3 regions of the uncultured Exiguobacterium sp. genome follow, and region 3 is predicted to be linked to each of the others. Evidence: riboswitches for the same ligand, from Rfam matches in the RefSeq annotation. Region 3 holds a riboswitch; each other region holds the start of a gene.
The links. A riboswitch is a leader RNA that binds a small molecule or an ion and turns the genes downstream of it on or off. The one in region 3 is predicted to bind S-adenosylmethionine.
Positions count from the first base shown of each region.

Region 1: another riboswitch for S-adenosylmethionine. It lies ahead of ACHWTJ_RS03000 (methionine ABC transporter ATP-binding protein); the one in region 3 lies ahead of ACHWTJ_RS02220 (methionine ABC transporter ATP-binding protein).
Region 2: another riboswitch for S-adenosylmethionine. It lies ahead of ACHWTJ_RS13820 (Na+/H+ antiporter NhaC family protein); the one in region 3 lies ahead of ACHWTJ_RS02220 (methionine ABC transporter ATP-binding protein).

Region 1 covers NZ_CAXYJR010000005.1:245,031-255,726, forward strand. Annotated here, with positions in the region: gene ACHWTJ_RS02980 (CAP domain-containing protein) at 310-1,188, shown strand; gene ACHWTJ_RS02985 (GNAT family N-acetyltransferase) at 1,276-1,773, shown strand; gene ACHWTJ_RS02990 (MetQ/NlpA family ABC transporter substrate-binding protein) at 1,831-2,646, opposite strand; gene ACHWTJ_RS02995 (methionine ABC transporter permease) at 2,674-3,339, opposite strand; gene ACHWTJ_RS03000 (methionine ABC transporter ATP-binding protein) at 3,329-4,342, opposite strand; SAM riboswitch class I at 4,427-4,532, opposite strand; gene ACHWTJ_RS03005 (aminotransferase class I/II-fold pyridoxal phosphate-dependent enzyme) at 4,595-5,782, opposite strand; gene ACHWTJ_RS03010 (alpha-glucosidase) at 5,932-7,551, shown strand; gene ACHWTJ_RS03015 (MBL fold metallo-hydrolase) at 7,613-8,341, opposite strand; gene ACHWTJ_RS03020 (SMP-30/gluconolactonase/LRE family protein) at 8,468-9,274, opposite strand; gene ACHWTJ_RS03025 (phosphodiester glycosidase family protein) at 9,440-10,696, shown strand, end outside.
Region 2 covers NZ_CAXYJR010000006.1:143,452-154,147, reverse strand. Annotated here, with positions in the region: gene ACHWTJ_RS13845 (hypothetical protein) at 1-197, opposite strand, end outside; gene ACHWTJ_RS13840 (YwpF family protein) at 339-830, shown strand; gene ACHWTJ_RS13835 (histidine phosphatase family protein) at 827-1,417, opposite strand; gene ACHWTJ_RS13830 (alpha/beta hydrolase) at 1,435-2,424, opposite strand; gene ACHWTJ_RS13825 (metal ABC transporter solute-binding protein, Zn/Mn family) at 2,593-3,570, shown strand; SAM riboswitch class I at 3,640-3,744, shown strand; gene ACHWTJ_RS13820 (Na+/H+ antiporter NhaC family protein) at 3,826-5,136, shown strand; gene ACHWTJ_RS13815 (hypothetical protein) at 5,181-5,384, opposite strand; gene ACHWTJ_RS13810 (aldo/keto reductase) at 5,543-6,355, shown strand; gene ACHWTJ_RS13805 (hypothetical protein) at 6,462-6,923, opposite strand; gene ACHWTJ_RS13800 (sodium:alanine symporter family protein) at 7,010-8,455, opposite strand; gene ACHWTJ_RS13795 (CoA-disulfide reductase) at 8,638-10,696, opposite strand, start outside.
Region 3 covers NZ_CAXYJR010000005.1:56,660-67,355, forward strand. Annotated here, with positions in the region: gene murA (UDP-N-acetylglucosamine 1-carboxyvinyltransferase) at 1-51, shown strand, start outside; gene glpX (class II fructose-bisphosphatase) at 84-1,049, shown strand; gene ACHWTJ_RS02185 (SDR family oxidoreductase) at 1,310-2,077, opposite strand; gene ACHWTJ_RS02190 (C40 family peptidase) at 2,153-2,830, opposite strand; gene rho (transcription termination factor Rho) at 3,185-4,558, shown strand; gene ACHWTJ_RS02200 (type B 50S ribosomal protein L31) at 4,650-4,895, shown strand; gene ACHWTJ_RS02205 (DedA family protein) at 4,931-5,581, opposite strand; gene ACHWTJ_RS02210 (thymidine kinase) at 5,765-6,379, shown strand; gene ACHWTJ_RS02215 (alpha/beta hydrolase) at 6,459-7,217, opposite strand; SAM riboswitch class I at 7,285-7,386, opposite strand; SAM riboswitch class I at 7,636-7,739, shown strand; gene ACHWTJ_RS02220 (methionine ABC transporter ATP-binding protein) at 7,826-8,851, shown strand; gene ACHWTJ_RS02225 (methionine ABC transporter permease) at 8,841-9,491, shown strand; gene ACHWTJ_RS02230 (MetQ/NlpA family ABC transporter substrate-binding protein) at 9,511-10,329, shown strand; gene ACHWTJ_RS02235 (M20 family metallopeptidase) at 10,352-10,696, shown strand, end outside.

The sequences.
Region 1 (10,696 bases), 190 kb from region 3:
ATTGAAAGTTTGGCTTACGAATTCTAATGATACCGAGTAGGAATTCCGAGAGCAATCAAAAATCTTGAATGACGAAATAAAAGAATGTTCACACATTTTAAGAAAAGGGGAAGATGGTTTAGAATATGTACTAAATACTTTTAAGAATCCTCATCACTAAAGCATTTTACTAATATGAGAACGTTCTCATAAAATGTGTCGAATTTGTGGACGTAAGATGTGATTTTAACAATTAAGAGCCAATAACTGTTCGGAAGAATCATTTTCTTTTAAAATAAAGGTAATGATTAAAGGAGGCGAAACGAAGACATGAAAAAATGGTTGATCATCGGAGTAGCAGCAGTAGCTTTTTTCGGCTACGAGAACATTCCAATGGAACAAGCAGAAGCCGATTATCCGAAAAGCGGTGGCAAGCTGATTGATCGATACAGCAGTGAATACCCAGGTTATGACTGGGAAGTCAGGCGAACTGCGAGTGAGGAATTCGTTTCGTTGACGAAAGACGGGAAAGAGTATGGGAAGTACCGATTTAAAAATGGTATAACGACGCAAGGGGCGGTCTTGAACAAGGATACTGAATCGTCGCTGAAGAAAAAAGGGTGGACCGCAGTGAAGTCCTACCGTAAAGGCAACACGAACTACATGTTGAATCTGGATCATGCAGCCGTCTATGAGAAGAAGGGGAATTACGTCACCTATTTCTTCGACCAACATGATGGCAATAAGGTCAAAGCGACACTTGCAATTCCAAAAGACGTTGAAGCAAAGAAAAAAGGTTTCTACGGTACCGCTTCGAATGCTTTACGTACAACAGATGAAAAATTGATGCTTCGTTTGATGAATTGGGAACGGGCTGACTATAAGTTGAATCCGTTAGCTCCGTATACGGCATTAAAGCCAGTGACACGCGGGCATAGCGAAAATATGGCGAAGAACAACTTCTTCTCGCATACAGATCCGCAAGGACGTGATCCGTTTGACCGAATGAAGCGTGAAGGTATTACGTTCAGCTATGCTGGTGAAAATCTATCAATGGGCTATCCAAATGTCTTTGCAGCACATTGGGGCTTAATGAATTCAAAAGGGCACCGGGAAAACATTCTGAAAAAAGAGTACAAGCAAGCAGATGTCGGTGTGGCATTCCGAAGTAATGCGCCATACTTCACGATTAATTTCCGGACGCCTTAAATAGAAGAATGGGGGACGATATTTCGCGATGTCGTCCTCTTTTTCATGAGGCGATCTGTTTTACACTAAAGGCAGGAGGTGGAGCATTTGGAAATACGTCAATTGAATGCAGAAGATGCAGTACTCTATAAAGCGTTGCGATTAGAAGCGTTGCAAAATCATCCGGAAGCGTTCGGGTCCGATTATGAAGTGGAAAAAGATCGACCGATCGAGCAATATGCTATGCGCTTTCAGAACGAACAAGCAGCGACGTTCGGTGCGTTTCATGAAGGAGAACTCGTTGGTGTCGTCACCATCGTCTGCTCCGAGCCGTTCAAGATGCGACATCGAGCCGATTTATTTGCGATGTACGTCACGCCACGCGTCCGAAAACAACAGATTGGACGGCAATTGGTACAAGAGGCATTACAAGCATTACAGGAACGTCCTTGGATCGAGCAGGTTCATCTCTCGGTCGTCCGGACGAATGAAGCCGCTAAAGCTCTCTATCGGTCGCTTAGTTTTGAATCATACGCGATCGAACCACGGGCGCTGAAAATCGATGATACCTATCATGATGAAGAACTGATGTGGTATCGGTTCTAACACAAAATGACCGGAATTCAAAGAGAGTATCTCTCCTTGAATTCCGGTCATTTTTTATCAGTTTGCCCATTCAGGCTTGCTGAAGCCTTTGAATGATTTTTCGATGACTGTATTGAAAGCGTCCGATTCGACGGCTGCTTTTAAGTCTTTTGCGACTTGCTTGTCCGCATCTTTCGTTTGGACAGCGACGAGGTTACGGTATTGTTCGTCCATCGTCTCAAGCGCTAACGCATCGAGTAAGTCGAATTTCGCAGCAAGTGCGAAGTTTCCTGGAACGGCTGAGATATCGACACTTTCGACGGCGCGTGGCAGTTGAGCCGCTTCGAGTGGTTTGATGACGAGTTTCTTCGGATTCTTGACGATATCTTTTTCTGAAACGGTCAGTGGATCAGCGTCCGGCTTGAGTTCAATCCACCCTTGTTCCGCAAGCAAGTTCAGTGCCCGTGCTTGGTTCGTCGGATCATTCGGCGTTGCAACTTCAGCACCTGTCTTGACGTCGTCAAGCGTCTTCGCTGTCTTGCTGTATAGTCCCATCGGTGCTGTCGGAACCGTGATGAGTCCTTTTAAGTCGAGGTTCTTTTCTTTAGAGAACGTCTTGAGATAGATCGAGTGTTGGAACAAGTTGGCGTCGATGTTTCCGCTACCGAGGGCGATGTTCGGTTGGATGTAATCGCTGAATTCGACGATTTCGACTTTATAGCCTTTCTTTTCGAGTTGTGGTTGAATCGCTTGTTTGACCATATCGCTATACGGACCGCTTGTCGCACCGATCTTAATCGTCTTGTCTTTTTCATCAGCGCTGCTATCTCCGCATCCTGCGAGGACTCCTGCACCGAGTAAGGCTGTTGCTAAAAAGGCATATCGTTTTTTCATAATTCTACTCTCCCTTTGTATGTATGATTAGCGTTTATCTGTTTTTCGCGCCAGTTGATTCCCAAGTGCTTGAATGCTTTGGACGATGACGATGAGGACGACGATTGTCACGATCATGATGAAATTATCATAGCGATAGTAGCCGAAACGGATCGCGAGGTCACCGACACCACCGCCGCCGACGATCCCAGCCATTGCCGAGAAGCCAATCAGACTGATCGTCGTTAGCGTGATGCCTTGAATGATGCCGGGAAGTGCTTCCGGTAAAAGGACGCTGACGATGATCCGCAAGGGTTTCGCCCCGCAGGCTTCCGCTGCTTCAATCAAACCGGGCGGAATTTCACGTAGTGACGTCTCGACGAGTCGTGCAAGAAACGGAATCGCTGCGACACTGAGGCTGACGGATGCAGCCGTCGGACCAATCGTATTATCGAGTAAGAACTTCGTTAATGGAATAAGGGCAACAAGCAAGATGATGAACGGTAAGGACCGGACGATGTTGACGACGAAGTCAAGGACACGTCGGACGGCAAGGTTTTGAAAGAATAAACCGCGATCGGTGACGAACAAGAGAATCCCGAGCGGAATCCCGATGACCAATGCAAAAGCAAGTGAAATTCCGACCATCCATGCCGTCTCACCGAGCGCCTTCAACAACTCGGGTAACATCGTTTGAATACGATCAAGCCACATCCTGAATCACCTCGAGAGCATGAAGTTCCGTCGCGAGCCAGTCGAGGGCAGGAGCGATTTGATCAGGAGATCCCGTCAAGCTGACGATCAGAACACCGAAGGCGACGTCTTGAATATAGTCGACCTTGCCGTGCAAGATGCTGACTGAAATATCGTAACGGCGGATTGCTTCCGATAATGTACTCTCACCGGTCTTCTCGCCCGTAAATTGCAAGCGGATGATCTTACCCGGTGTTGCCTGTAAGATGCGTTCCGGTAGCTCGATTTGTAATGCCGTGTCGACATAATGTTGTGTGACCGGATGTTTGGCTTGGCTGAACAAGTCATAAGTAGAGGCGACTTCGACGACCTCTCCTTGCGACATGACCGCGACACGATGACAAATCTGTTTGACGACATCAATCTCATGCGTGATGAGGACGATCGTCAATCCGAGTCGTTCATTCAAATCCTTCAACAGTTCAAGGATCTGTAGTGTCGTAACGGGGTCAAGGGCAGAGGTTGCTTCGTCACATAACAGGACGGTCGGATCATTCGCGAGTGCCCGGGCAATCCCGACGCGCTGTTTCTGACCACCGCTTAATTGGCTCGGGAAGTTCGTCTCAAATCCTTCAAGGCCGACGAGTGAGACGAGTTCGCGAATTCGCTCCGGAAAATCTGCGCGTTTGACACCAGCCGCCTTGAGCGCAAAAGCGATATTATCCGCGACGTTGCGCGATTGGATCAGTTGAAAATGCTGAAAGATCATTCCTGTCCGCAAGCGAAGTTGACGTAGTTCCGATTTTGGCATCCCGCCGAGCGAGACACCGTCGACCTTGACGGTTCCTTGTGTCGGATGCTCAAGCCCGTTGATGAGACGAAGCAATGTACTTTTACCGGCACCGGACTCACCGATGATCCCGAAGATTTCTCCTTTTTGGATCGTTAAATCGACATCCCGTAATGCAAAAATCGGGGTCCGGTCTCGGACGAACCGTTTTGTAATGTGTTTGAATTCAATCATCCGCTCATCTCCTCATACAAAAAAAGTCGCTTTTTCCTAGTAGCAGAGCAACCAGAAAAAAGCGACGAAAGTGTAAGATTTCGTAACTTATCTCTCAGAATGAAAATCATTCTGTAGGATGTGGCACCGTTCCTAATAGGTGGTTGCCGGACGTCGTTGGGCCTAATCCCTCGGTCGCTCTCGATAAGTAGTTATACTGTTGGGACTTACTTTAACGGAAATGATTCCCATCTGTCAAATGTTTTTTCAGAATTATTCCGCAACGGGTGTCCGGAACAGACTGAGTGTTCCGATTCGGTCGACGGCCTCTTCTAGACGTTCGACGTCAGCAATCAAGCTGATCCGGACGTAGCCTTCACCGTATTCACCGAAGAAGGATCCCGGGGTCACGGCGACGTGTGCTTCGTCAAGTAGATGATCGGTGAAGCTTTGAGACGTGTAACCTTCAGGAACTGGAAGCCAGACGAAGAAGGAACCGCCTGGACGTGGTCCACTCCAGCCGATCGCATCGAGTTTTGCGAACAACGCATCGCGTCGTGTTTCATATAAGCTACTTAACTCATGGACACATGTCTGATCACTCGTCAGAGCGACGGTCGCCGCATGTTGAATCGGTGTGAAGGCACTGACGTAGAGATGTTCTTGGTACGTCTCGATGCTTGAGATGACAGACGGATTTCCAATTGCGAAGGCGATCCGGAAGCCGGACATATTGAAGCGTTTCGAGAGTGAGAATAGCTCGATTCCGACGTCTTTTGCCCCTTCCGTCTGCAGAAAGCTTCGCGTTGGACCATCGAAACTGATGCCACCGTAGGCTAAGTCATGGACGACGCAAATATCATGGGCATCGGCGAAAGCGACCGTCTGTTCGAAGGCTTCTGCTGTCGCGGTCGCACCCGTCGGATTACTCGGGTAGTTGAGAAACAACATCCGGGCACGCTCGACGTCCGTTGTATCAAGCAAGTCATAATCGGGTAAGAAGCCGTTTTTCTCAAGCAACGGAAGCGTAATCGGAAATGCGCCAGCAAGTGCAGCACCAGACAGATAATCCGGATATCCTGGATCCGGGACGATGACACCTTCTCCAGGGTTGACGATTGTTTGCGGTAAGGCGACGATTCCGGCTTTACTACCGAGAAGAATCGCGACTTCCGTTGCCGGATCGATCGTGACGCCGAATTCGTTCGCATAAAAGCTTGCGACGGCTTGTTTTAGAAAATCATGTCCACGAAACGGTGGATATTGAAGGTTTGTTGGCTCATCGATCGCCTGTTTTAAGGCGTCGAGAATATGTACAGGTGTCGTCTGGTCGGGTGTTCCTTGACCCAGTGTGATGACATCGTGTCCGGCTGCTTTTACAGCACCAATCCGGTTCGCAAGCTCAGCGAAGACGGGAGCAGGAAGCCGATCGATAGCGATGGATGGAGCGAAATGTTTCATGGGTGAATGCCTCCTTCGTGGTATTGTCGTCAAGGATAACGAATATTCAGTCAAAAGAAAAGAACTTTTTCGAAATTCAAAAAAATTATTGAATTAACAGGTACAGACAAGTGGAGCGGGAATAAAGAGTTAGGGAGAGGAGTGAGGAGATGAAGCGAGCTAGCTGGAAAGAGGCAGTCGTCTATCAAGTTTACTGGCGTAGTTTTAAGGATTCGAATGGGGACGGAATCGGTGATTTGCGAGGTGTCATCGAAAAACTTGATTATATCGCTTCGCTTGGTGTCGATGTTGTCTGGTTGAATCCGTGTTATCGTTCCCCGGACGTTGATAACGGCTATGATATTGCCGATTATTACACGATCATGGATAAGGCCGGGACGATGGGGGATTTACAGGAATTGATTACGGCGGCTCACGCCCGTGGATTGAAAATCATACTTGATTTAGTCGTCAATCACACGAGTGACCAGCATGACTGGTTCCGCCAGTCGCGGGACCGGATTAATGACAAGGATGATTGGTACATCTGGAAAGACGGCACGAAAGGGACGCCACCGAACAATTGGCGCTCGTACTTTGCATCAAGCCCGTGGACGTGGAGTGAAGAACGCGGGCAGTATTATTTCCATTCTTTTGCGAAAGAACAACCGGACTTGAACTGGGAGCACCCAGCTGTGAGGCAAGCGATCTACGATATGATGAACTGGTGGATTGCTCAAGGGATTGACGGCTTCCGGATGGATGTCATCAATTTGATTAAAAAACGGACGCTTGAGGATGTCGTCAATCCGTTTGATTTATCGTATCTCGGGAATCAGCCCGGCGTACATGACTTCCTGCAGGAGATGCATGCGAACGTCCTTGCCGAGAAGGACTTGTTCACAGTCGGTGAGATTCCGTTCGTCGGTCCAGAAGACGGGCTGTTATATGTCAGTGAAGAACGGAACGAACTTCGGACGCTGTTTCATTTCGAGATCGCGGACGATATGGAGGCGATGGATCTCTTACGATTCAAGGAGATTCAAAAACGCTGGTATGATGTCTTATACCCATTAGGTGTCAATTCACAGTTTCTCAACAACCATGATCATACACGGCAAGTGACGCGCTTCGGCAGTGAACGATACCGCGTCGAGAGCGCGAAACTACTCGGTTTGATGTTGCATACGTTACCGGGCATTCCTTACGTGTATCAAGGAGAAGAGATCGGGATGACGGGGATTCGTTTCTCAGATCCATCGCTCTATCAAGATGTCGCCTTTCGAAATCGATACGAAGAGCGCGTCGCTGGTGGCGAGGACCCGGAGGTCGTACTCTCGTCAATGCAGTTACTCGCCCGTGATAACTCCCGCACGCCGATGCAATGGGACGATACGCATGCGGCAGGCTTTACGAGTGGAAAACCGTGGTTAGCCGTCAATCCGAATTATACGGACATCAATGTCGCACAAGCAGAAGCAGATCCATCGTCCGTACTTGCTTTTTACCGGACGTTGATTCAGATGCGCAAGGATCATCCAATCATGGTCTACGGTACGTACCGAGACCTGGCACTGCATGATCCGTATCTCTATATTTATGAACGGGAACTAGAAGGAGAAGTCTGGCGGATCGTCCTCAACGTATACGACGAACCGATGCAGACCGCCTTTATCTTACCGAAGGAAAAGTTACTCGTATCGAACTACCGGGATACCCCGGATGAATTACGTCCCTATGAAGCACGTGTTTATCGTTATGGTGTTACAGAACAGAATAGAGCGGTTTGAAGGAAAAAACATCCACGGACGTGTCGGAAAATACGTCCGTGGATGTTTTCGTGTGGATAGGTTACTTGAAAGGTGATAATTTTTTCGTTTGTAAGACTTGCGCGAATCGATCGACGGCTTGGCGCATCTCGTAACTCGGTCCAAGGATAAGCGGACCATGTCCGACGGCAAGGATATCCGGAGACAGTTCCGTCAATTGATCAGCGGAGCGAAGGGCAACATCCGGATCCCATGTCGCAAGTGCCGGGAACGGGAATTGCCATCGGACGTCACCGGAGACGGCGAGCCCTCCTTGTGTCTGAAAAGCATCTCCGGCAATCAACGTCCGGCTCCCTTCATGCCAAAGCGAAATCGAACCGGGCGTATGTCCAGGTGAGGCGATAACGCTGAGACTACCGACTTGTTGACCACTTTCGAGCAATCGATCCGGACGTGTTTTGATGTTTTTCGGAATACCGCCTTTTAAAGGTGTCGTTTCGCCTTCGCGTAGCGTCTCATCCCCGCTGAGCAATGCAGCATCACGGTAACTGATGCAGACTTGGGCAAGAGGAAAGGCATTCGCAAGGAAGTCGAGTGATCCGACATGATCGGCATGAGCGTGTGTCAGGATGATCGCACCGAGCGGTTTTTCTTGTTTACGGATGTAGTGATAAAGCGCCTTTGCGTTGATTCCGAGTCCGGCATCAATCAATGTTAAACTGTCTGCTTCTTCAAACAGGTAGCAATTGACCGGGAAAAAGGATGGGGTCGTCTGCAGTTGATGTAAACGTTCGATGATCGTGACACGCATCGGCTTCACTCCTTCAAAAAATGAATAGTCTTCTTCTTTAGTATCGTCTGTTTTTTTAGATGCGTCTAGACGAATTGTGTGGAAAAGGAGGCATCACCTCTAAAAAGATGATCCCTCCTTTGCTAATCATTCAAATGTGACGACGAAGACAGCGCCGGCGTGTGGTGTCTCATCCCCATCAGCAGCTGTCGTGACGAGTAACCGATCTTCATACAAAATCGGACAGGTCGGATTCGAGACGGGAAAATCGACATGTGCTAGTTTTTCGCCTGTCGAGAGATTCCAGCGTGTGATGCATGATCCGGCGTAATGCGCGATCCAAGCATGACCTTCAGCATCCTGCGTCATACCATCCGGGAATCCTTCTTCTTCTTCGAGATCAACGGCGACGCGTTTATTCGAAAGTAGCGCGTCCGGATCATAATCGAAGGCATAGACTTTTTTCGTCGGTGTATCGATATGATAGAGCGTCTTGCCATCTTCTGACCAGACGAGCCCGTTAGAGTTCGTCAAGTCTTCATGTAAGACATCAATGGAACCGTCATGACGTAGACGGAACAGTCCAGCCGTCTTACCGTCTTCTTCATTAATGCTACCGGCGACATATTGTCCGGTCGGATCGAGCTTTCCGTCATTCATACGGTCAGAATCTGGTAGGGACAATTGATGCTCAAGAGACAGATGTCCTTCCTTGAGATCAAATGTACCGAAGCCGTGTGCTGACGTTACACGTAATAAATCTGGCGCATCCGTCAAGGCAATCGATGTGATGGCACTTGGTAACGTATACGGTTTAAGTGCTTCAGTGACGAGATCATATGAAAAAAGCAATTGATTCGGAATATCGACAAAGTAGAAACGTTTCGTTTTCGCGTCGTAGACGGGAGATTCCCCTGTCTTGCACGCAACATCGATAAATAAAGATACAGTCATGGAAAGTGCCTCCTACATCATGTATGAATTCATGTGTTTCTTCTTACAAAATAAAAGAATCGTTTAACTGTTTTCTATACCTGTTCCGAATAAAAATAAACCTCTTCTAAATTTATTATGTCATTTATTTACTAAAAAAGGCATAATATATAACGGAGGTGGAACATGTTCAAGAAAATTTGTATTTTATTAACATCTTTTTGTCTTTTTCAATCTGTTGGTCCCATACAGGCAGAAACGATTTCAAAAGGTGTCACCTATACGACGAAATCAGAAACACTCTCGGGAACCCCACAGTTATTTCGACATATAACGATTCAGCCAGATGCTGGGAACTACTGGGTGACAACGAAAGGAAGAGATCGTGTATTAGCAACAGAGTCCTTGCCTTCTCAAGTCAGTCGCGTGACAGCGAGTGGGGGACGTGTCGTAACGGCAATCAATGCAGATATGTACCGAGTAGCATCAGGACTGCCGATTGGTCTTCAGATTCAGCAAAATCAAGTATTAGTCAGCCATAGCGTAAAAGATTCTGCAACGAAATTTCCCTCTTTCACGATCAATGGACAAGGAAATCCAGAAATCGGTTCATTCGGGATCATTGGATCCGTGACGTCCGGTACGAAACGGGTAACGATTCATTCGGTCAACCGGAATGAAAATTTAGCAAATCGAATCGGCATCTTTAGTTCTGCGCATCATGCTTCGAAAATCTTGAAGCTGATCGAACCATCAGAAGCGATGAAAAAAGAGATCGCCATCGTCTACTTAAAGGGACCGACGACGTCAGCATTCACTCTTGGCAAGAACTATCAGTGGACGATTGAATCGGTAGATACGACATTCCGTAAAGAAATTAAGTTACCGGACGCAGGTGTCGTCTTGGTCGGACTCGGAAAACAAAAAGAAGCGTTGCTGTCTCTCGTCAAAGCAGCTGAAGAAAAATCGGATGGTCTGCTCTCGACACAATTGAATTTAGTTCAGTTATCGAACCTGCAAATTCGAAATGATATCCAAGAGGCTGTCTCCGGATATAACTGGTTGATTCAAAACGGTGTTGGATATAATTTGGAGAGCTTAGCCTTGAATCATGATCGTTTTTTGATGCTTGCTCGTAAAGCGCGGACACTGATCGGGACGACCGCGGATGGAACGGTTCAGATCATCACGGTCGACCAAGCTCGCTCTGACTCAAAAGGTATTACGATGCTTGAGGCAGTCGAACAAATGAAGCGTCTAGGTGTGACGTCAGCCCTCGCATTCGATGGAGGAGGGTCGACAGAGCTGATGGTCAGACGCGCCGGGGAGTTTTTACCTCGAACAGCGAATGTACCGGCAGACGGAAGAAGTCGTTCCATTACGAATGGTCTTCTCTTAGCGACGCATTATATTCCATCGAATCAGGCGGCAACGATTCTGTTG
Region 2 (10,696 bases), on a different contig from region 3:
TCAGCTAAGGAATCCGCGTAAAAAATACTGATTAAATGATCACTTCCACTAATGAGTAGCAAACAGGCAATCAGGAGCGCAATGCGATAAGCAAGCGTCGGGCGGTCTGTCGGTTCAGCATGCCAATACATGATGATATGGTGGGCAAGTAGGACGATACCCAGGATTCCTAATATTCCAATGAGTACTTGCGGCATAATGAACGATCCTCCTGTTAGTAGTATCTAGTCTTATTTAAACATAGTTCATACGAATTTCGTCAGGAAAAGTTTCCCGTCCCACATTCCTCACGGTATACTGTAGAAAAATCGTAAGCGATCAAGGGAGGGCATTTTTTCATGAAAACCTTTAAATTATGCACATTACGCATTTTAATGGACGAGTCAGGACGTGATACGACAATTCCTGTCGCCATTCAGGACGGATTGACGGTCAGTACCGAACAGACAGCACAATGGGTCGCGGAAATCGTCGTCCCTTCGAGCGATCAGCCGATCGTCGATGAATTGTTCACAAAACATTTACGTGCTTTGATTGAAATCACGATCTCACGACCCGATAATGACCCTGCCGCAATGATCGTCACGCCTCTTGAACGGACTGCCTTAAGCGAACACGTCTCGTATGTCTTCACCGGTAAGATGGTCATGATGAAGAATGATTTATCCGAATCGATCTTACGTGAAGTCGTTGAGGATGGATTTGCCGGCGAGGAACTCGTCCAAGAATACAAGGATCGTCGGTCAAAACGTGGTGCGCATATCACGAGCATCGCTAAAGAAACATTTAAACAGTATCTAGCAGAACATCCAGAAACACCGATTTCTTAAGGTTTTTCGACCTCATCCGTGATGTGATCCGCTACATTGATTCGATCAATCGTATAGTGGTCTGTATATTGGATATAATTCGCACACGCATTTTTCAAAGGTGTCCGGTAACTGAATGTCCCATCGATCGACGATAAAGCTGCTTTGATCGTATGCGAGTGACAGACAATTAAGATTCGTTTCCCCTCATAGGTGTGTGTCACTTCCTGTAATGCTTCGAATACACGATCCTGGATGGCTTGTTCTGTTTCAAGACCTGGCACAAGTGTCGTATCGTTCGCTTGAACGGCTTCGTAAATCGCTGCGACCGGTTCACCGGAAGCGGCTCCGAATTCGCGTTCGACGAGTCGGTCATCGGTCGCTGTGATCGTTAAACCAACAGCACGACCGATGATTTCTGCCGTCTCAACGGCACGCGACAATGGACTTGCTAACAAGACATCCCACTCCTCATCGGCTAGATAAGCGGCACTGAGTTCCGCTTGTCTTTTTCCTGTTGCATTCAACGGGATATCTTCTCTTCCTTGGATCCGCTCATTTAAGTTCCAATCGGTCTGACCATGTCGCACTAAACAAATTTCAGTCATGTCTCTGTCTCCTTCATTCAAGAAATATGACTGATTGTATCATGTTTTTCATCCGGAAGTTGCCGAGGTGGCAGTAACAGCACCTGACAAGTAAATTGCTCGATGCGATCAAGTAACCGTTCAATTTTTAATGGATTTTCTGTTTGAGCGAAACTGGCAAGTGAATGCGTACCATTCGGAAAAGAGAACAAACGAACATCCGCTCCGACATCGGCTCCTTTTTCAACGAAATGTAGGGCTTGGGAAAATGGGACGATTGGGTCTTTTTTGCCATGCAGGAGCATGATTGGTGGGGCATCCGATGATAGGTGTGTGACAGGTGAGACGTGCGTCATCAACTTGCGCCATTCTTCCCGCCCCCCTTTGTAGAACTTGATGTGGGCAATCCACGTCTGGATGAAATTAAACAACAAAAAATTCGTCGGTGGATATAAGGCGATGACACCACTGATCAATGGCATATGTCGCTCATCGCGCTCCCCAACGAAAGCAGATGGGGCAAGTGCCGTCGTCAGCATGAGTGCAGCTCCGGCTGAGTCTCCCCATACCATCATCCGTCCTCTTAAAATGCGAAGTTCCTCCGCTTTCTTGTTCAAAAAACATAATGCATCTCTTACATCTTCGAGGTTATCCGGAAAATAACTACCTTCTTCGAACAGACGATAATCGATACTACAGACAGCAACCCCAAGTTCAAGCAAGCGATCAACGATCGGGCTAAAACAGAACATGTCTTCACGCTCTCCTCGAACGAACGCGCCACCGTGTGCGTAGATGGCGACCGGAAACGGTCCTTCCCCCGGCGGATAGTAGAGATCGAGTTGTAAGTCACGGTCTCCCACTTGTTTATAGAGGAGTGTCCGCGGTGCGAGTTGCTTTTCTGTGATTGGCAAGGCGGGTTCAGTCCACCGAAGTAATGCACCGTAATTATTCCAGATACTTGCTCCCGCAGCTGCTGTCGTTAGTAATGCAGCTCCCCCCATTAGCCATGCAGTTTCACGTTTCACTTGATCACCTCCAAAAGACGTGCCAGTTTCTTCACTTTGTTATCTTTTACCCCGTTTTAAAAGAAGTCGAACGTCTCGGTATTCGTACTTGACGCTTCTTCAGCGTTCCGCTATAGTGAAAAAGTCCAAATCGGAATAATTACGTTTTAATAACGGAGGTAACATATAATGAAGAAAATCGTTCCTGCTTTAACGGTCGCATTCGCGAGCGCTAGTATCCTCGCAGCTTGTGGATCGAACACCAATTCATCGACTTCAGATGAGAAAAAGACAGAAATCTATGCATCGACGTTCGCGACGGCTGCTATTGCCCGCGAAATCGGTGGTGATCAAGTCGACGTCAAGATGATCGTTCCACCTGGAGCAGATCCCCACTCTTACGAGCCGACGTCAAAACAACTCACTGAGATTGCTAAGGGCGACTTGTTCCTCTTAACCGGTACGACGCTCGAGCCGTATTCGAAAAAAATCCAGGAGAGTCTAAATGGCACGGATGTCCGCTTCGTCGAGACGAGTAAGGACGTCAACTTACTAGAATCTAATGCTACACTTCATGCACATGAAGAAGAAGGGCACGATGATCATACAACGGATGAACATACGCATGAAGAAGAGGGGCATGACCACGGAAAATACGATCCACACGTCTGGCTCGACCCTGTCAACGCAAAAGCAATGGCACGTTCGATTACAAGTGCTCTATCAAAAGAAGTACCAAAAGACAAAACAACATTCGAAAAAAACTTAAAAGCGTTCGATCAACAAGCTGACGCACTCGATGAAGAGTTCAAACAAGCGGTCGCTGATGGATCGAAAAAAGAACTTCTCGTTACGCATGCGGCTTACGGTTACCTCGCAGAACGATATGGTTTCACACAACTGCCAATCGCGGGTATATCCCCTTCCGATGAACCGTCGCAAAAACAATTGGCTGCTTTAGTGAAAGAAGCACGGATGCATGATTTGAAATACGTCGCGTTCGAAGAAACGGTCTCACCAAAGGTCGCACGTGTCATCCAAAAAGAAATCGGAGCTGAATCCGTGACGATTCATAATCTAGAGTCGGTCACGAAAGCTCAACAAAACAGCTCTTATTTCAATTTGATGGAAGAAAACGTCCAAACATTGAAAAAGGCACTTCAGTAAAGTACAGTTGACACGCGTTACTCAATGCGATACGGTAAGAAACGTGTTTTACAACAATTGAATGACTTCTTTTTATCGCGAGAAACGGAGGGACTGGCCCAATGATGTTTCGGCAGCGGACGATTTGATTCGTACTGTGCCAAATCCAGCAAGCGAAAGCTTGAGAGATAAGAAGAGCGTCTTTATTTCATAAAGACCTCCTTCTTTCTTGCGAAGGGGTCTTTTTTTGTATCTTTGAGAAACGAGGTGTCAACAATGAATGAAACGATCACGCCTAACAAATGGGCGCTGCTTCCTCTCGTCGTATTCCTAGTCCTCTTCATCGGAGCCGGGATCTTCTATGACGACTTTTACAAATTTCCGATTCTTATCGCCGCATTGATCGCTTTGATCTTTGCTGCAATCACGACAAAAGGATCCATTAATCAAACGGTCGAACGAATTGCAACAGGTGCCGGAAATCCCGACATCATGATTATGGTCTTCATCTTCTTATTAGCCGGTACGTTCTCTGGAACGGCGGAAGCGATCGGTGCGATTGATGCAACCGTCAATGCTGCCTTAACGTTCCTACCTCCGTCACTCCTGATGAGCGGTCTGTTCGTCATCGCTGCCTTCATCTCGATGGCAATGGGAACTTCGACTGGAACGATTGCTGCGCTCGCACCGATCGCCTTCGGTATTCATGAAGCAACAGGCATCAACGTCGCAATCGCAGCAGCGTCAGTCGTTGGGGGTTCGATGTTCGGCGATAACCTGTCGTTCATCTCAGATACGACGATTGCCGCCGTCCGGACGCAAAAAACGAACATGCGTGATAAATTCCGGACGAACTTCATGATCGTCCTACCGGCTGCCATCTTGACTGTCATCTTACTCGCGTTCGTTTCTGGTTCTGGCGATGCGGTAACGGCTAAAGCATTCGAGTTCTACAAATTGATTCCATATCTCGCTGTCATCGTCCTTGCATTATTTGGTGTCAATGTCATCCTCGTTCTCGTCGGTGGTACATTGCTCACTGGCATCATCGGTATGATTGACGGTAGCTTCGGTTTAAGTGGGTTCGTCCTTTCGATGTCAAAAGGAATGATGGGCATGGCAGAGATTTCGATTTTGACGCTCCTCATGGGTGGTCTCGTCAGTTTGATCACGTTCAACGGTGGAATCGCCTACTTGAAAGAGACGTTGACGCGCAAGATTTCACAGCGTCGTGGTGCCGAATTCAGTATGGCGGCACTCGTCAGCGCGACGAACCTCGCAACGGCGAACAATACAATCTCGATTCTCGTCGCTGGACCACTCGCGGCTGAAATCGCCGATACGTATGAAATCGATCGTAAGAAATCAGCGAGTATTCTTGATATCTTCTCTTGCGGTATTCAAGGTATCATTCCGTATGGGGCACAACTCTTGATTGCAGCAGAGTTGACGAAGACGGCTTCGCCGGAACTGATTCCGTATCTGTTCTATCCGTTCCTGCTCTTCGTCTGTGGATCGATTGCTATCTTCTTCGGATTGCCACGGATGAAGAAGACTTCGACGAAACAAGAAAAAATTTCTTCTTAACCATAAAAACAGGTCCAATCGCGTCGACGATTGGACCTGTTTCATTATTTTTTCTGCTTTGCTTGTCGTTCTAAGATTAAATAGGCGATTGCCGGAAGTGGAAACTGAAGGAGTCCAGCGCCTCCCCAGACCCACGGATTACGTCCTGACTTTCGTGCACTAAAAAATAGACTCACTGCTTGTGTGACCAGCAAGGCACTAATACTAAGCCAAGCTCCCTTTGATAGCTTTTTATTCTTTTGAGCCATCTGTTATCCTCCTTTTTTGGACAGGCATTCAGATTTTATTACGCTTCTATTTTACCTCATATCCTATCTCTTCATGAGCATAGAAACGGACGGCTATGCTCGTTCGTGCTAAACTAAACAAGCAAATCTAAACTACGTTTTATGAGGAGGAGTAACACATGCAATACGCAAAACTTTCAAACGGTATTACGATTCCCCAAATCGGATTCGGTGTCTGGCAAGTAGACGAAGAAACAGAAGCACCAGCTGCTGTCGCTGAAGCACTACGTGTCGGCTATCGTCACATCGATACAGCTGCTGTCTACAAAAACGAGCGCGGTGTCGCAAAAGGAATCAAGGAAAGCGGCGTGAAACGTGAGGATCTCTTCTTAACGTCAAAAGTCTGGAACGATGATATTCGTGCCGGTCGGACGAAGGAAGCATTCGCAGAATCGCTCGAACGTCTCGAAACAGATTATCTTGACCTCTACCTGATCCACTGGCCGGTCGAAGGCTATATCGAAGCGTGGAAAGCAATGGTTGAATTGTATGAAGCAGGCAAGATCAAAGCGATCGGTGTCTCGAACTTCAAGGAACATCACCTCGATACATTGGCAGAAGAGGGCTTGATGGCACCAATGATCAACCAAGTCGAGTTGCATCCACAATTGCCGCAACACGAACTGCACGAATACTTGCAAGATCACAACATCCAAGTCGAAGCATGGAGCCCACTCATGCAAGGGAAATTCCTCGAAATCAACGATTTCAAGGAAATCGCAGAGAAGCACGGCAAGACGCCTTCACAAGTTGTCTTACGTTGGCACCTCGACAACGGCATCGTCGCTCTTCCAAAATCCGTTACACCAGCACGCATTGCGGAAAACTTCGACGTCTTTGATTTCCAACTCGATGCCGATGATCTTGAGAAAATTGATCGTATCGCAACGGATGTCCGCCTCGGACCAGATCCGGACGAAATCGATTTTTAATTTGACGATTCACGTAAAAGAGAGCCTCTTGATTCATCTGAACGATGAAAGACCCGTTTCAAGTCCATGACTTGGAATCGGGTCTCTTTTTTATGATTTAAGCTGATCAGACATAATAAATTAAAATCGTATCTTCCGCTTCTTCCGCCTTTTGAAAATAGGCGCGCAGATCGGCGAACTGTTCCCAGACATCCTCGAATTCTCCCGGTGTTCCGGCTTCATCATGAATCGAAGCGAGTGCCCGTTGATCAAAATTCCGCATCACCTCAGCCGAGATGATGAGGAGTGGCAAGGGAAGAATACCGACAATCGCCGCTTTTTCTTCGTTGACGATCAACTCTTCGCCAACGATCGCTCGTCCCAGGTTGTAATGTGTGTCTTGATCAATATAGATATCGATTTGATTCATCAAATGATAGATAGCGTTCGTCTGTTCGAGAGCAAATAATTGCTCATGATCGGGTTGTGTCTCATGAATGAATAAAATCCAGTCCATGATGATGTGAGGATCGTTTCCGAACGACTCCCAGACCGCATCCGTGACGCGGACGAAATGTACGTTTTCCATTCTCCCCCTCCCTTCTGTACTCTGTATTCCCTTTTTAAATTCGTTCTATACAAAAAAAGAGCCAGATTTCTCTGACTCCCTTTTCCCTAGATTGCTTTTTCATCTTTTTCTGACTCCTGCCATGCTTCAAGCGTATCTTTCCCTGGCAAATTCGGAATCGAATCCGCATAGAACCGTGGCTCTTTTCCAGCTTTTCGTTGCCCGACATAATCTTCGAGCGCTAGTTTCACGATTTTCGAAAGACGGAAGATCGCATACAGATTGACGACAGCCATCAGTCCCATGAAGATATCTGCTAAAGCCCAAACAAGGCTCGCTGATTCGACGAGGGATCCGAAAACGATCATTGCAAGAACGATTACTCGATACATCGTGATGATTTTCTTATCTTCTCGGATGAAGTTAATGTTTGATTCACCATAGTAATAGTTTCCGACGACGGAACTAAACGCAAAGAGGAAAATCGCGAGTACCATAAAACCTGTCGCAAGCGATCCGACTTGTGACGAAAGTGCTCCCTGTGCTAAATCAATACCAGCTAAAGCATCGCCATTCGCATCTTTCGTCGGAACCCCACTGACGAGAACAATCATCGCTGTCGCTGAACAGACCATCAATGTATCAACGAAGACCGCAAACGATTGAATCAATCCTTGTTTGACCGGGTGAGAGACTTCCGCTGTTGCCGCTGCGTTCGGCGCTGAACCCATACCGGCTTCGTTCGAGAATAAACCACGACGAATCCCGTTTAAGAGCGCCGCCCCTACTGCTCCGCCTGCGAGAGTCTTAAACTCAAATAAACCTTCCTGGAAGATCAATTTAAAGACACTTGGTAATACTTCAAGATTCGTCACCATGATATAGAGCGCGATCAAGATATAACCACCTGCCATAATCGGTACGAGGAATGAAGCAACCGTCGCGATACTGCGTACGCCACCAAAAATGACGAGTGCTGTCAGTACGACTAATGCGACAGTAATCCACATCTTATCAAAACCATATTGATTTTGAAGTGAGAGTGAAATCGTGTTTGATTGTAAAGAATTAAAAACAAATCCAAATGAAATCGTAATCAGTACGCTAAATAAGATTCCTAACCACCGCTGACCAAGTGCTTTTTCCATGTAGTAGGCTGGGCCCCCACGCCACGCCTTATCATCACGTACCTTATAAATTTGAGCGAGTGTACTTTCAACGAATGCCGATGCCGATCCGATCAAGGCAATTAACCACATCCAGAAAACCGCTCCCGGTCCACCGAGTGCGATTGCAGCTGCGACACCCGCAATGTTGCCGGTTCCGACACGCGCTGCCGTACTGATGGCGAATGCTTGGAATGGCGATACGCCATCTTTCCCTTTATCCGTTCCTTGGAACAGTAAACGTAACATCTCCGGGATCATCCGGAATTGAACAAACCGCATCCGGAATGTAAAATAAATGCCTAATCCAACGAGTAAAATAATCAATACATTCGTCCATAAGTAATCATTTGCTCGATCTACTAGTTTCATCACTTCTTTTTCCATCAAATCTCCTCACTTCCATCCATCTTTTTTCTCTATTTGTATGTAAGTTTTTTTCACATGTGATTTATCATACGCAATTTTTTTTGAAAAATCAAACTAACTTATACCTCAAACCACAAAAAACGTGTTAAACCTCACATCAGATGTCAGGTTTAACACGTTTACGTAAATATTTTTTTAGATTAGATGAACAGATTAAGATTGGCACCATCCGTTGCACCAAGGTAACTGGCGACACCACCGTAATCAATGCCATCGAGGAGTTCTTCCTTCTTGATGCCCATGATATCCATCGACATCGTGCAGGCGATCATCCGGACACCGGCCGCTTGGGCTTTTGCCATCATCGTCTCGAGCGCATCGACTTGTTTGTCCTTCATGACTTTTTTCATCATCTTTTGACCGGCTCCTGCCATGTTCATGTTCGAGAGTGGTAATTCTCCGGCATGTTTTGGCATCATCATGCCCATCATCCGTTCAATGCCGGCTTTCTCGACTGCCGGTGCGTCTGGTTTTCGAATGATGTTCAAGCCCCAGAACGTAAAGAACATTGTCACTTGTTTCCCCATCGCTTGTGCACCTTGTGCGATGACGAAAGAGGCAAGTGCTTTATCAAGATCACCACTGAAGACGACCATCGTCGCATCGTCTGCCGGATTGACTTGAACTGGTGTTGCAGCAGGTGTCTCTCCTTGCCCTTTCTCAAGCAAGACCTCGACGACCCCTTGATTCATCTCCGCTGAATGAACTGTGTGACCTAGTTTTTTCGCCCATGCTTGAACATCCGGCAAGAATCCTGGGTCTGACGCCTTGACGAAAATCTGCTCGCCATCCGTCATCTGATCGATTTTTGTTTTCAGCTCTAAGATTGGACCTGGGCACTGTAAGCCGCATGTATCGAGCAGCGTCACTTGTTCTGGTGCAGTCTTCGTTGTTGGCTCACGTTTCGTTACCGTCACAGCAGTTTCCTCCTTCGCTTGGCTTCGCGCTTCCTGATCACGATGCACGACCGACCATGTTTTGTATCCGCCGCTTAAGTTTTTCACATCATAACCGTGTTGTTGCAACAGTTGACTCGCAACATATCCACGTAATCCGACTTGGCACGTCACATAGATCGTTTGATCCTTCGGCAGATCAGTCAACTTCTCACGTAACGTCGGTAACGAGATATTGACCGATCCCGGAATCGCGCTTAACTCGTTTTCCGATGGTTCACGGACATCGAGTAATAAGCCACCGTTGGCGACAATCGCATCAATTTCGTGCCAATGAACGTTCGCACTGTCACCAAGCACGATGTTCGACGCAATATATCCTGCCATATTGACCGGATCTTTTGCTGAACTATATGGCGGTGCATATGATAGTTCAAGATCTGGTAGATCAAGCACTGTCAATCCACCTTTAATCGCTGTCGCGAGAACATCGATTCGTTTCTCGACACCTGTCATGCCGATTGCCTGCGCTCCATAGATCGTTCCTTCGATCGGATCAAACAGTAGCTTCATCGAAATCGGACTCGCCCCTGGGTAGTATCCCGCATGCGATCCGGGGTGGAGGTGCACCGCTTCGTAACGAAGACCGAGCTGACGTAACCGTTTTTCATTGTTACCGGTCGAAGCGACCGTCAAGTCGAAGACTTTTGCTACCGCTGTTCCGAGCGTGCCGCTGTACCGGACGTCGCGTCCGGCGATGATGTCAGCAACGAGGCGTCCTTGACGGTTTGCCGGCCACGCGAGTGGAACATGTGTCGCTTCCTTCGTGATATAGTCTTTGACTTCGATCGCGTCACCAATCGCAAAGATCGATGGATCGGATGTCCGTAGTTGATCGTCGACTTGAATCGTCTGTTTAATGCCAAGTGTTAAACCAGCATCTGCTGCGAGCGTGCTCTCCGGTGCTACACCAATCGATAGGATATTCATCTCGGTTTCGATCACGCGTCCGCTTGTCAGGACGACGCGGCGACCTGCCTCTTCAAAACGTGCGACGCCATCTTCTAGAATCAACTCGACGCCTTTCGCACGAAGATGTTCATGAACGATTGCTGCCATTTCCGGGTCGACCGGAGCCATGACTTGATCCGCCATCTCGACGAGGGTGACGTGCGCCCCACGTTCGACGAGGTTTTCTGCCATTTCGAGACCGATGAATCCTCCACCGATGACGACTGCCCGCTCTGGACGCGTATTATCAACGTATTCCCGCATCCGGTCCGTATCCGGAATGTTCCGTAAT
Region 3 (10,696 bases):
GATCAGAAGTTGAAAGAACTTGGCGCCCTCGTATGGCGTGAAACGATTTGACCGATTTGTAACAAGGGAGAGGGGACATACACATGGAGAGAAGTCTATCAATGGAACTGGTACGCGTTACGGAGGCAGCAGCGCTTGCCTCTGCACGTTGGATGGGGAAAGGATTGAAGAATGAAGCGGATGATGCGGCAACAAGCGCAATGCGTGACGTCTTCGATACGATTCCGATGAAAGGAACCGTCGTCATCGGGGAAGGCGAGATGGATGAAGCACCGATGCTTTACATTGGAGAAAAGCTAGGAAATGGGTATGGACCACGACTCGACGTCGCTGTCGATCCGCTGGAAGGAACGAACATCGTCGCAAAAGGAACATGGGGTGCACTCGCTGTTCTAGCAGTTGCGGATGCGGGCGATTTGCTTCACGCACCGGACATGTACATGGATAAGATCGCGGTTGGTCCGGAAGCAGCAGGACACATCAGTCTAGATGCGACAATCGAAGAAAACATCGCAGCCGTCGCGAAGGCGAAGAATAAGGAAATCGAAGACGTCGTCGTCTCGATCCTGGATCGTGAACGTCACGAAGAAATCATTCAACGGATTCGGGCGACAGGGGCGCGGATTCGCTTGATCGGTGACGGTGACGTCGCTGCTGCGATCAATACGGCGTTCCCGCATACAGGGATCGATATCTTGCTCGGTTCAGGTGGCGCACCGGAAGGCGTTCTTGCTGCCGTTGCCTTGAAATGTCTCGGTGGTGAGCTCCAAGGACGCTTGTTACCAGCAGACGATGCCGAGATCGCACGTTGCAAAAAGATGGGCATCGAAGATCCATCGAAGATTCTCATGATGGACGACCTCGTCGCAGGAGATGATTGTATCTTCGCTGCGACAGGTGTCACGGACAGTGAGTTGATGAAAGGTGTTCAGTTCACGGCACAAGGCGGTCAGACACATTCTGTCGTCATGCGTGCGAAATCAGGAACGGTGCGTTTTGTCGAGGGTATCCACTCGTTCAAGAAGAAACCGAAGCTTGTTATTAAGTAAAACAGGATGACTCTTCAAAAAGGACGTCTGGATCCACATAAAAAGAGTTGGCGTTGCGGATGATCTCCGGAATGCCAACTCTTTTTTGATATGTGTCTAGGAATCAAGACGTTCATCCTCAACTTCTACAGGAAAAGGAAACGTGCTAAGTAAAGTAAGACCCGGTATTTCGTATAAGCTGCGAGATGTCGCGGCTTATCTCCCGCCTGAGGAAAGTGAGGAGATGAACCTTGAGTGGTAAATGAATCGTTATTTGGCGATTACCGCGGACGCTGGACTTCTCCTGCTTGTCGGGTGACGTACCGACGCGGTAGAAAACGCGTCGAAAAGATGTACCAGGCATTCCCGAAGCCAGGAACGATGAACGTTTTTCCATTCATGTAACCACGGTAGGCGATGCGCGCAACCGTCGGAGCATCCATGACACCAGGTCGCAGGAATAGCCGCGACTGTTCAAGGTTTGCTGCCGATTCGAAACCGGTATGTGTCGCGCCCGGACAGACAACGCTGACTTGGATTCCGTCTTGTGCGAGTTCTTCCGTCAAGCCTTCCGAGAAATGAAGGACATAGGCTTTTGTTGCGTAGTAGACACTTAGCCATGGACCGCCTTCAAATGCAGCCGTTGACGCAAGATGGACGATGCGTCCTTTTGTTCCGTGTGCTTTCATGCGCGAGGCATAGACCTTCGTTACGTGCGTCAACGCTTCGATGTTCAAAGCAATCATTCGAGACTCATCCTCAAAAGAAGTCTCAAGGAAGGAACCGAAGACACCGATTCCAGCATTGTTGATGACACAGTCGACTGGGATCTGTTCCGTTGCGCGAAATAGTGCCAGGCGATGCGTTTGCTGCGTTAAATCGTAAGGGAAGACAGTTGCCGTTCCCCCGAGTCGTTCGACATGGAACTTCGTTTCGAAAAGCGCCGTCGCATCACGTCCGACGAGCAGGACGTGATCCCCTTTCTTTGCATGGAGATAAGCGAATTCACGACCAAGGCCTCTTGAAGCCCCTGTGATTAAAACATGCATCCTATTTCCTCCTCATATAATGGAATAGATGAAAAAAGCGATCGAGCCAATGCTCAACCGCTTTGAGATGATGAATTATAGGTAAGATCCTGCGCCGACAAGGCGTGAACCCCAGTACCCTGATTTGAAGCTCGAGTATTTAACGCCGCCTGTTTCTGAGTTGACCATACTTGACTTGCTTGTTGCGATTCCGACGTGTTGAATGCCGCTACCGTGTGAGAAGAAGACAAGATCTCCTGGTTGTACTTTTGAAACGCTGACTTTCTTAGAAGAAGAATATTGTGAAGAAGACGTACGTGGCAATGTTTTACCAGCCGCTTTCTTGTAAACGTAGCTTGTGAAACCAGAGCAGTCGAATCCACGAGTCGTCGTTCCGCCCCATACGTATGGTGTACCTTTGTGTTTTGCTGCTTCGCTTAAGATTTTTGTCCGTTTAGAAGATGTGCTCGTTGTTTTTTTAGCGCTTGAAGATGATTTGTATGTCTTTGTGTACTGTGAGAAGACATAACGTGTTTTTCCGCCGTATGAGATTTTTGTCCAGCTGCCTGACTTGCCTTTGTATGTAAAGACTTGACCAGCATTGACTTTCCCGACGATGCTTGCTTTCGTAGAAGGTGCTGTCCGAACACGAAGACCGTTGTCCGTGATCTTGACCTTTGTGACTGTCGCTGCTTCAACTTTACCTGTACCCACTGATGTGAAACCTGAAACCACTAAAGCTGCTGTCGCGATCGATGCTAGAAAACGTTTCATGTTAAGAATTCCTCCGTTTAATGTAGTGTGTTGCGTCCGTAAGTTATATGATGAAATCATTAAGTGTGTGATTAAGCAGTAAACCTTACAACTGTGTAAGAATTTTGTCTGCAGGAATATCTTAGCATGCGCGCACTTGAAAACGTTTTTTCAGTTAGAAGACAAAACAGATGTTTTTGTAACATAACTGAAATAATATCCTTGAATATTACAAAGTAAGAAACGCAGAGGATTGTTGACGACGAATTCAAAAAAATATGATACCTTTAGTTCACGAAAGAAATTACATACCTCCTGATGTATGTATGGAAGTATACTGAATGCAGTTGAATTTATAAAGAATAGGTGAAGAACATGCCAACAACTGATAAAAAAGATAAACCAGAACGTTCCTATACACTGGCTCAATTGAGTCAACTGACATTAAAAGAACTCTACGAAATCGCAAAGACGAAGAATGTTCCGCAGTACCGGGAGGCTCGTAAGCGTGAGTTGATGTTCAAGATTTTAAAAGCACAGGCTGAATCGACTGGTCTGTATTTCCTCGAAGGGGTACTCGAAGTCATCCCTGGTAATCCACAAATGCAAAACGATGGTGGCTTCGGCTTCCTTCGTCCTATCAATTATTCCCAATCCTCTGAAGATATCTATATCGCCGCTTCTCAAATCCGACGCTTTAACTTACGTAATGGTGATGTCGTCACAGGAAAAGTCCGTCCTCCAAAGGAAAATGAACGGTTCCAAGGATTGCTGAGTGTGGAAGCCGTCAACGGTGAAGCACCGGATACAGCCCGTAATCGTCTGTTCTTCCCGGCACTGACGCCGATTTATCCGGATCGCTTGATGCGTCTTGAGACAGAACCGCGTCATTTATCGGTTCGTGTCATGGATATGATCGCACCGGTCGGATTTGGACAACGCGGTTTGATCGTCGCACCACCCAAAGCAGGGAAGACGTCACTACTTAAAGAGATCGCGAATTCAATCCAGGAGAACCACCCAGACGTTGAGCTGATCATTCTCTTGATCGATGAGCGACCAGAGGAAGTAACGGACATCGAGCGTTCGGTCCCGGGAGCAGACGTCGTCAGTTCGACGTTCGACGAAACACCGGATAACCACGTCCGGATTTCTGAGCTTGTCCTTGAGCGGGCGATGCGACTCGTCGAACACAAGAAGGATGTCGTCATTTTGATGGATTCGATCACGCGTCTAACACGGGCTTATAACTTAACGGTGCCTCAAAGTGGGCGGACGCTTTCGGGGGGGATCGATCCAGCTGCGTTCCACAAACCAAAACGGTTCTTTGGTGCGGCGCGAAACATTGAACATGGTGGCAGTTTGACGATTCTTGCGACGGCACTCGTCGAGACGGGATCGCGCATGGATGACGTTATCTATGAGGAGTTCAAAGGAACAGGAAACATGGAGCTACATCTCGATCGTAAGCTGTCAGAACGCCGGATCTTCCCGGCGATCGACATTCGCAAATCGGGTACAAGAAAGGAAGAACTCTTGCTTCCGAAAGAGCAGCTTGATGCGCTTTGGGCGATTCGCCGGACGATGACCGAGTCGAATGAGTTCGTCGATACGTTCCTGCGTAAGATTCGCGATACGAAAAATAATGAAGAATTTTTCGTTGAACTCGAGAAAGAACAGAAGAAGACGGTTCGACGCGCGCCGGCTAAACCGCGTACCGTCAAGAAGGAAACGACGACGGAAAAATAACTATTGCGACGCGTAAAAAAATCGTTTAGTATAGGAAGGTAACTTACTCTGGCTCAGCAAATGGACCAGGGCGGAAGGAGAGAAATCAACCATGAAACAAGGAATTCACCCTAACTACAACAAAGTAGTATTTATGGATTCAACGACTGAGTACAAATTCTTAAGCGGTTCTACTCGTTCTTCGAACGAAACGATCACTTGGGAAGATGGTAACGAGTACCCACTCATCCGTGTGGATGTGTCTTCAGACTCGCACCCATTCTACACAGGTCGTCAAAAGTTCAACGCGGCAGATGGTCGTGTCGATCGCTTCAACAAAAAATACGGCCGCAAGTAATCACTTGCCGGTTCTTAAAAAACAGCCTGCCTCCTTTACGGAAGCAGGCTGTTTTTGTATAGGCTGAATTGCGAACGATACGCAAGATACGTCTTCAAGACGAATGAGAAAGCAATTCCACCAACAATCCCAATCAAGTACGGCAGGATATCCGGATGCGCCAAGATGTAGTCGACGATTTTATGGAACGAGATATGACGACCGACGAAGTAACCGGCGCCTAAAAATACGCTGATCCAAATCAAGGCACCTGTATACGCATAGCTCGCAAAAACGCGAAACGGCATTTTTGAGACACCCGCAAAAAAAGCAGAGAGCTGACGAAGACCCGGTATGTAGTAACCGATGATCAAGACCGACTTTCCGTAACGACGAAATCCGGCTTCAGCGGAGAGAATATGTTTTTCTGAGATGCGCATTTTCGGTCCGACGCGATGCAGTAGAGGCATCCCGAGTTTTAAACCAAGTACATAACTGATTGTCATTCCGATGCAACTTCCGGCATAAGCGGCAAGAATCGTACCGAGGAGCGGTAGATTGCCTTGATGCATCCAAAATCCGGACAAAACGAGTAGGGTCTCATCAGGAACCGGTAATCCCACGATACCACCTGCGAGAAGAACGGAGAGACCAAGCGCACCATATTGGTGCAGGATGTCGTGTAAGAGATGATGAATCGGGGACACCTTCTTTCGTGAGAATCTTCTTCTTCAGTGTACAGGAAATAGGGGACACTTGGAATGAAAGGACAAAAATTCTAGGGAAAGAAAAAATGAATTTTGATTTCCGGAAGTCAACCCTTTTTCTCGATACCGTTTCGAGCTATACTCGTTAAAGTGACTATTTTTAGAGGACGGTGTCGGACGATGATGCATGTAATAAATCAGTACGGCTGGATCGAAGTAATTTGTGGCAGTATGTTTTCCGGGAAATCGGAAGAGTTGATTCGTCGTGTCAGACGGGCGCAGTACGGCAAACTGCCTGTTCAAGTATTCAAGCCGGCAATCGACGACCGGTACCATGAAGAACATGTCGTTTCTCATGTAGGTAACTCCGTCGTAGCCATCCCGATGGCGACGAGTCGAGACCTTTATGCGGCAGTAGCAGAAGAGACACAAATCGTTGGCATTGATGAAGTTCAATTCTTTGATGATGAGATCGTACAAGTCATCGAAGCACTCGCACAAGACGGAAAACGCGTCATTTGTGCAGGGCTCGATCAGGACTTCCGAGCAGAGCCATTCGGTAAGATGCCGGAATTACTGGCACGGGCAGAATTTGTGACGAAACTACAGGCAATCTGTCTTTCGTGTGGTGATCCGGCTTCTCGGACACAACGGTTGATTGATGGGAAACCAGCGAACTACGATGATCCGATCATCCTAGTCGGAGCGTCGGAATCGTATGAGCCACGGTGCCGCCATTGCCATGAAGTGCCTGGAAAACCGAAGCCGCTCCAATCGGTGCAACACCAAGAAAATTAAAAAAAGACGTACCGATGATGGTCGTCCTTTGATGTAACAGCTATTCGATTCTAAGTGAAGACGAATAGCTGCTTTTTTATTATCCTGTTTCCTGTGAGAACCGGCTCGAGCGTTCGATGAAGCGGATCGATTCACGGACGATCAGATCCTGGTCATGATCGAGTGTCGCGACGTGATACGAGTTGAGTAAACAGTAGCTTCGTTTATCATTTGTTCCGATGTGCTGATGCAGATAATCCGAGCTCGACGGCGGAACGACGTGATCGGTCGCTGAGTAAAGAATCAAGGTCGGTAGAAGGATCGATCCCAAGCGTCCTTTCGTTTCATCCATCAAGCGGACGAGTTCGAATGCACAACGGCTCGGAACGAGGTCATAGATGATTTCGAAGGCAGACCGTTTGATATCCGGTGCCCCTTCCGGTAAATACTGTGGCCCGTCCTCGAACGAGAGTGATTCATAGGACGGAACGGAGAGTGCAGCATTGATTGTAATGATGCCGGCGAACGGAATCCCGTCAGCAGCGAGTGACAGCGCAAGCGTCGCACCCATTGATTGGCCGATAACGAAAACTTGATCGCATGTTTCTTGTAGACGTGCATAGCCGTCTTGCAGGCTTTGTTTCCAACATCGAGCAGTCGATTGTTCGAACTCGCGGACGTTCGTTCCGTGGCCACGTAAGCGCGGGGCATAGACGGTAAAACCTTCAGCAGCAAATGCCTCACCGACGTCTCGAACACTTTGCGGTGTGGCATTAAAACCATGACAGATCAGAATACCGATCGGTCCACCTTGAAGATAAAATGCTTCGGCACCAGTCAATACAGGATAGTTCATCATTACTCTTTTTCCTCCATTCATGAAAAAAACTCGTCGACGTCACTGCTTGGACGCCCACGAGTTTTTCACCGTATCATCCAAAGCCGCGCTTTGCTGGTCGGAGCACCTTACAGATTGCAGGTTGCCGTGAAGTCATAGAGCCAGGTCTCTCGTTCACTCTTGATAAATATCATATTGGAATTGTCGGATTAATCATTGAAACGATGGTAGCACGTTCGAAAATGACTTGTCAAATCGTTATTGACGAATCATGATCCGTTCAGTAAGCTAACTCATAACTTGTTGATCCATCGATATGCGCCAAATGGATTATTTTTGCAAAGTTGGTTGACTTTTAAAGTTCCGACCCGTAATGTAAAAATTAGTTTTACGACATAAGCAACAACGCAACAACACACATACGAATTTCATACCGCAATACTTATCCAGAGAGGTGGAGGGACTGGCCCTACGAAACCTCGGCAACAGACTCATTATGAGCACTGTGCCAATTCCATCAGACAGATGTCTGAGAGATGAGTGGAGTGGATTCTGCCACTGTGCGGATCCAGGTCTCTTCTTGTTTCTCAAGAAGGGACCTTTTTTGTTGAATGAAGGGGGAAAACGGAATGATTGCATTTCATCAAGTCAAAAAAACGTACGTCACGAAAGATCAGACGATCGCAGCGCTCGATGGTGTCGACCTGACGATCGAAAAAGGCGAAATCTTTGGTGTCATTGGCTTTAGCGGTGCCGGGAAAAGTTCACTGCTCCGCTGTGTCAATCTGTTAGAACGACCGACGTCAGGGACGGTGACGGTTGATGGGGAAGATTTAACGCAACTGTCTCCGAAAAAATTGCGTCAAGCAAAACAACGGATCGGGATGATCTTTCAGCACTTCAATCTATTAAATGCGAACACGGTCTTTACAAATGTCGCAAAACCACTCGTTCTTGCAGGCGTCAAGAAAGATGAGATTCGACGCCGGGTGATGGAGTTGCTCGAATTCGTCGATCTCGCGGACAAGGCGGATCATTATCCAGATCAATTGTCGGGTGGGCAGAAACAGCGCATTGGTATCGCCCGGGCACTCGCGACGCAACCTTCCGTCCTCTTATGTGACGAAGCGACGTCAGCGCTTGATCCCCAGACGACGCATCATATTCTCCAGTTATTAAAACGGATCAACGCGGAGTACGGGATCACGATTCTCTTGATCACCCACGAGATGGGTGTCATCCGGGAGATTTGCGATCGTGTCGCCGTCATCGAAGCTGGGAAACTGATCGAGTCAGGAACGGTCTTTGATGTCTTTTCAAACCCGCAGACCGAGACGGCAAAAAACTTTGTTCGGTCTGTCATGCATGACGAGATTCCAGCATCGATTCGCCAGCTGATCGAGTCGCGTGCGCATCCGATCTATAAGATTCACTTCCTCGGACATCACACCGGACAACCACTCTTATCGCAAGTCGCAAAACGCTTTGACGTCGATGTTAATATCCTGCACGGGAGCATCACAGAGTTGCAGGAGACACCGTTTGGCACTCTGCTCGTAGAATTAATCGGTGAGACGACAGAAGTGAAACGTGCCTTACACTACATCGATCAGGCACAGGTAACCGTTGAGGAGGTGCTCGCTGATGCTAGTTAACTACAGTGATATTTGGACAGCATTTTTGCAGACGATGACGATGGTATCCGTTTCGCTCTTGTTCTCGACCTTGATTGGCTTACCGCTTGGTATCCTGCTTGTCGTGACGCGAAAAGGAGCATTGCTTGAAAATGTCCCGTTGTTTACGTTCTTCAACAGTATCGTCAATATCTTCCGCTCGATTCCGTTCATCATCTTACTCGTCGCGATCATCCCGTTGACGCGCTTGATCGTCCAGACGTCGATTGGAACCGAAGCCGCCATCGTCCCGCTCGTCTTTTATGCCGCACCGTACATGGCACGTTTGATTGAGAGTTCTTTACTCGAAGTCGATAAAGGCGTTCTTGAAGCAGCAGAAGCGATGGGCGCGACACCGTTTCAAACGATTTTCCGCTTCCTCCTACCGGAAGCACTCGGTTCACTCATCCTGAACTTAACGATCGCGACGGTCGGCTTGATCGGGGCGTCGGCGATGGCAGGCGCCATCGGTGGTGGCGGTTTGGGTGACTTAGCAATTACTTACGGTTATCAACGATTCGATACGAAAGTCATGATCATCACGGTTGGAATTCTCGTCATCTTAGTTCAAGGCTTACAGACGACAGGCAACATCGTCGCACGAAAAATCAGAAGACATTAATCAAGGGAGCGATTCAGCCATGAAAAAAGCAGTAGCAATTGGAGCAACATTAACAACAATTTTATTTGCCGGATGCGCAGCATCAGGAGAAGACGAAAAGACGATTAAGCTCGGTGTCAGCGGTTCGGACACACAAGTTTGGGATTATGTCGCGAAAAAAGCAGAGAAGGAGGGCATCAAAATCGAGCTCGTCAAGTTCTCCGATTATGTCCAACCGAACATGGCGCTGGCTGAAGGCGAAATTGACGCCAATTCCTTCCAGACGATTTCTTACTTCAACGCTTTCAAGAAAGAACATAACTTGAAGCTATCGCCGATCGCGACGACTGTCATCGCACCGATGGGCATTTACTCAGATAAATACAAGGACGTCAAAGACATTCCGGTTGGTGGAAAAATTGCCGTTCCGAACGAAGCGACGAACATGGGGCGCGCCCTCTTGTTACTACAAGAAGCCGGTCTGATCAAGTTACCGGACGACTTCGACGGCAACGGTTCGCTCGATAAGATCGTCGAGAATCCGAAGAAGCTGAAAATCGTTCCGATCGTCGCTGGACAGACACCACGCGTCTTACCGGATGTCGCGGCATCAATCATCAACAATGGCATTGCCGTTGACGCTGGCTTCAACCCAATCAAAGACTCGATCGTTCATGAGAACGAGACAGCAAAACCATACATCAACATCATCGCAACACGGACAGAAGACAAGAATAAAAAAGAACTGAAAAAGATCGCGTCGCTGTATCAACAAAAAGATGTCGCGGCCTTCATCAAAAAAGAATACAAAGGCAGTACGATCCCGACGTTCGTTCCACTAAGCGACATCGGCGAATAATTTCAAAAGGAGAGTGGATAGCATGACGACACCAGTACGCACGACATGGGTAGAGACGATTGAACAAGATATCGAACAAAAACGGGAATCGTATCTTGAGACGAGTCATCGGATTCATGCGACGCCAGAAATCGGGAACGAGGAATTCTTTGCTTCGCGGCTCCATGCGGAGCGTCTGACGGCAGAGGGCTTTACGGTAGAACTTGGCGTCGCGGGGCACGAGACCGCATTCTTTGCGAAAAAATCGAGCGACCGACCAGGCGCGACGATTGCCTTTCTTGCTGAGTATGATGCGTTGCCAGGCATCGGTCACGCATGCGGTCATAATATCATCGGCACGACGAGTGTCGCGGCAGCGATCGCGCTC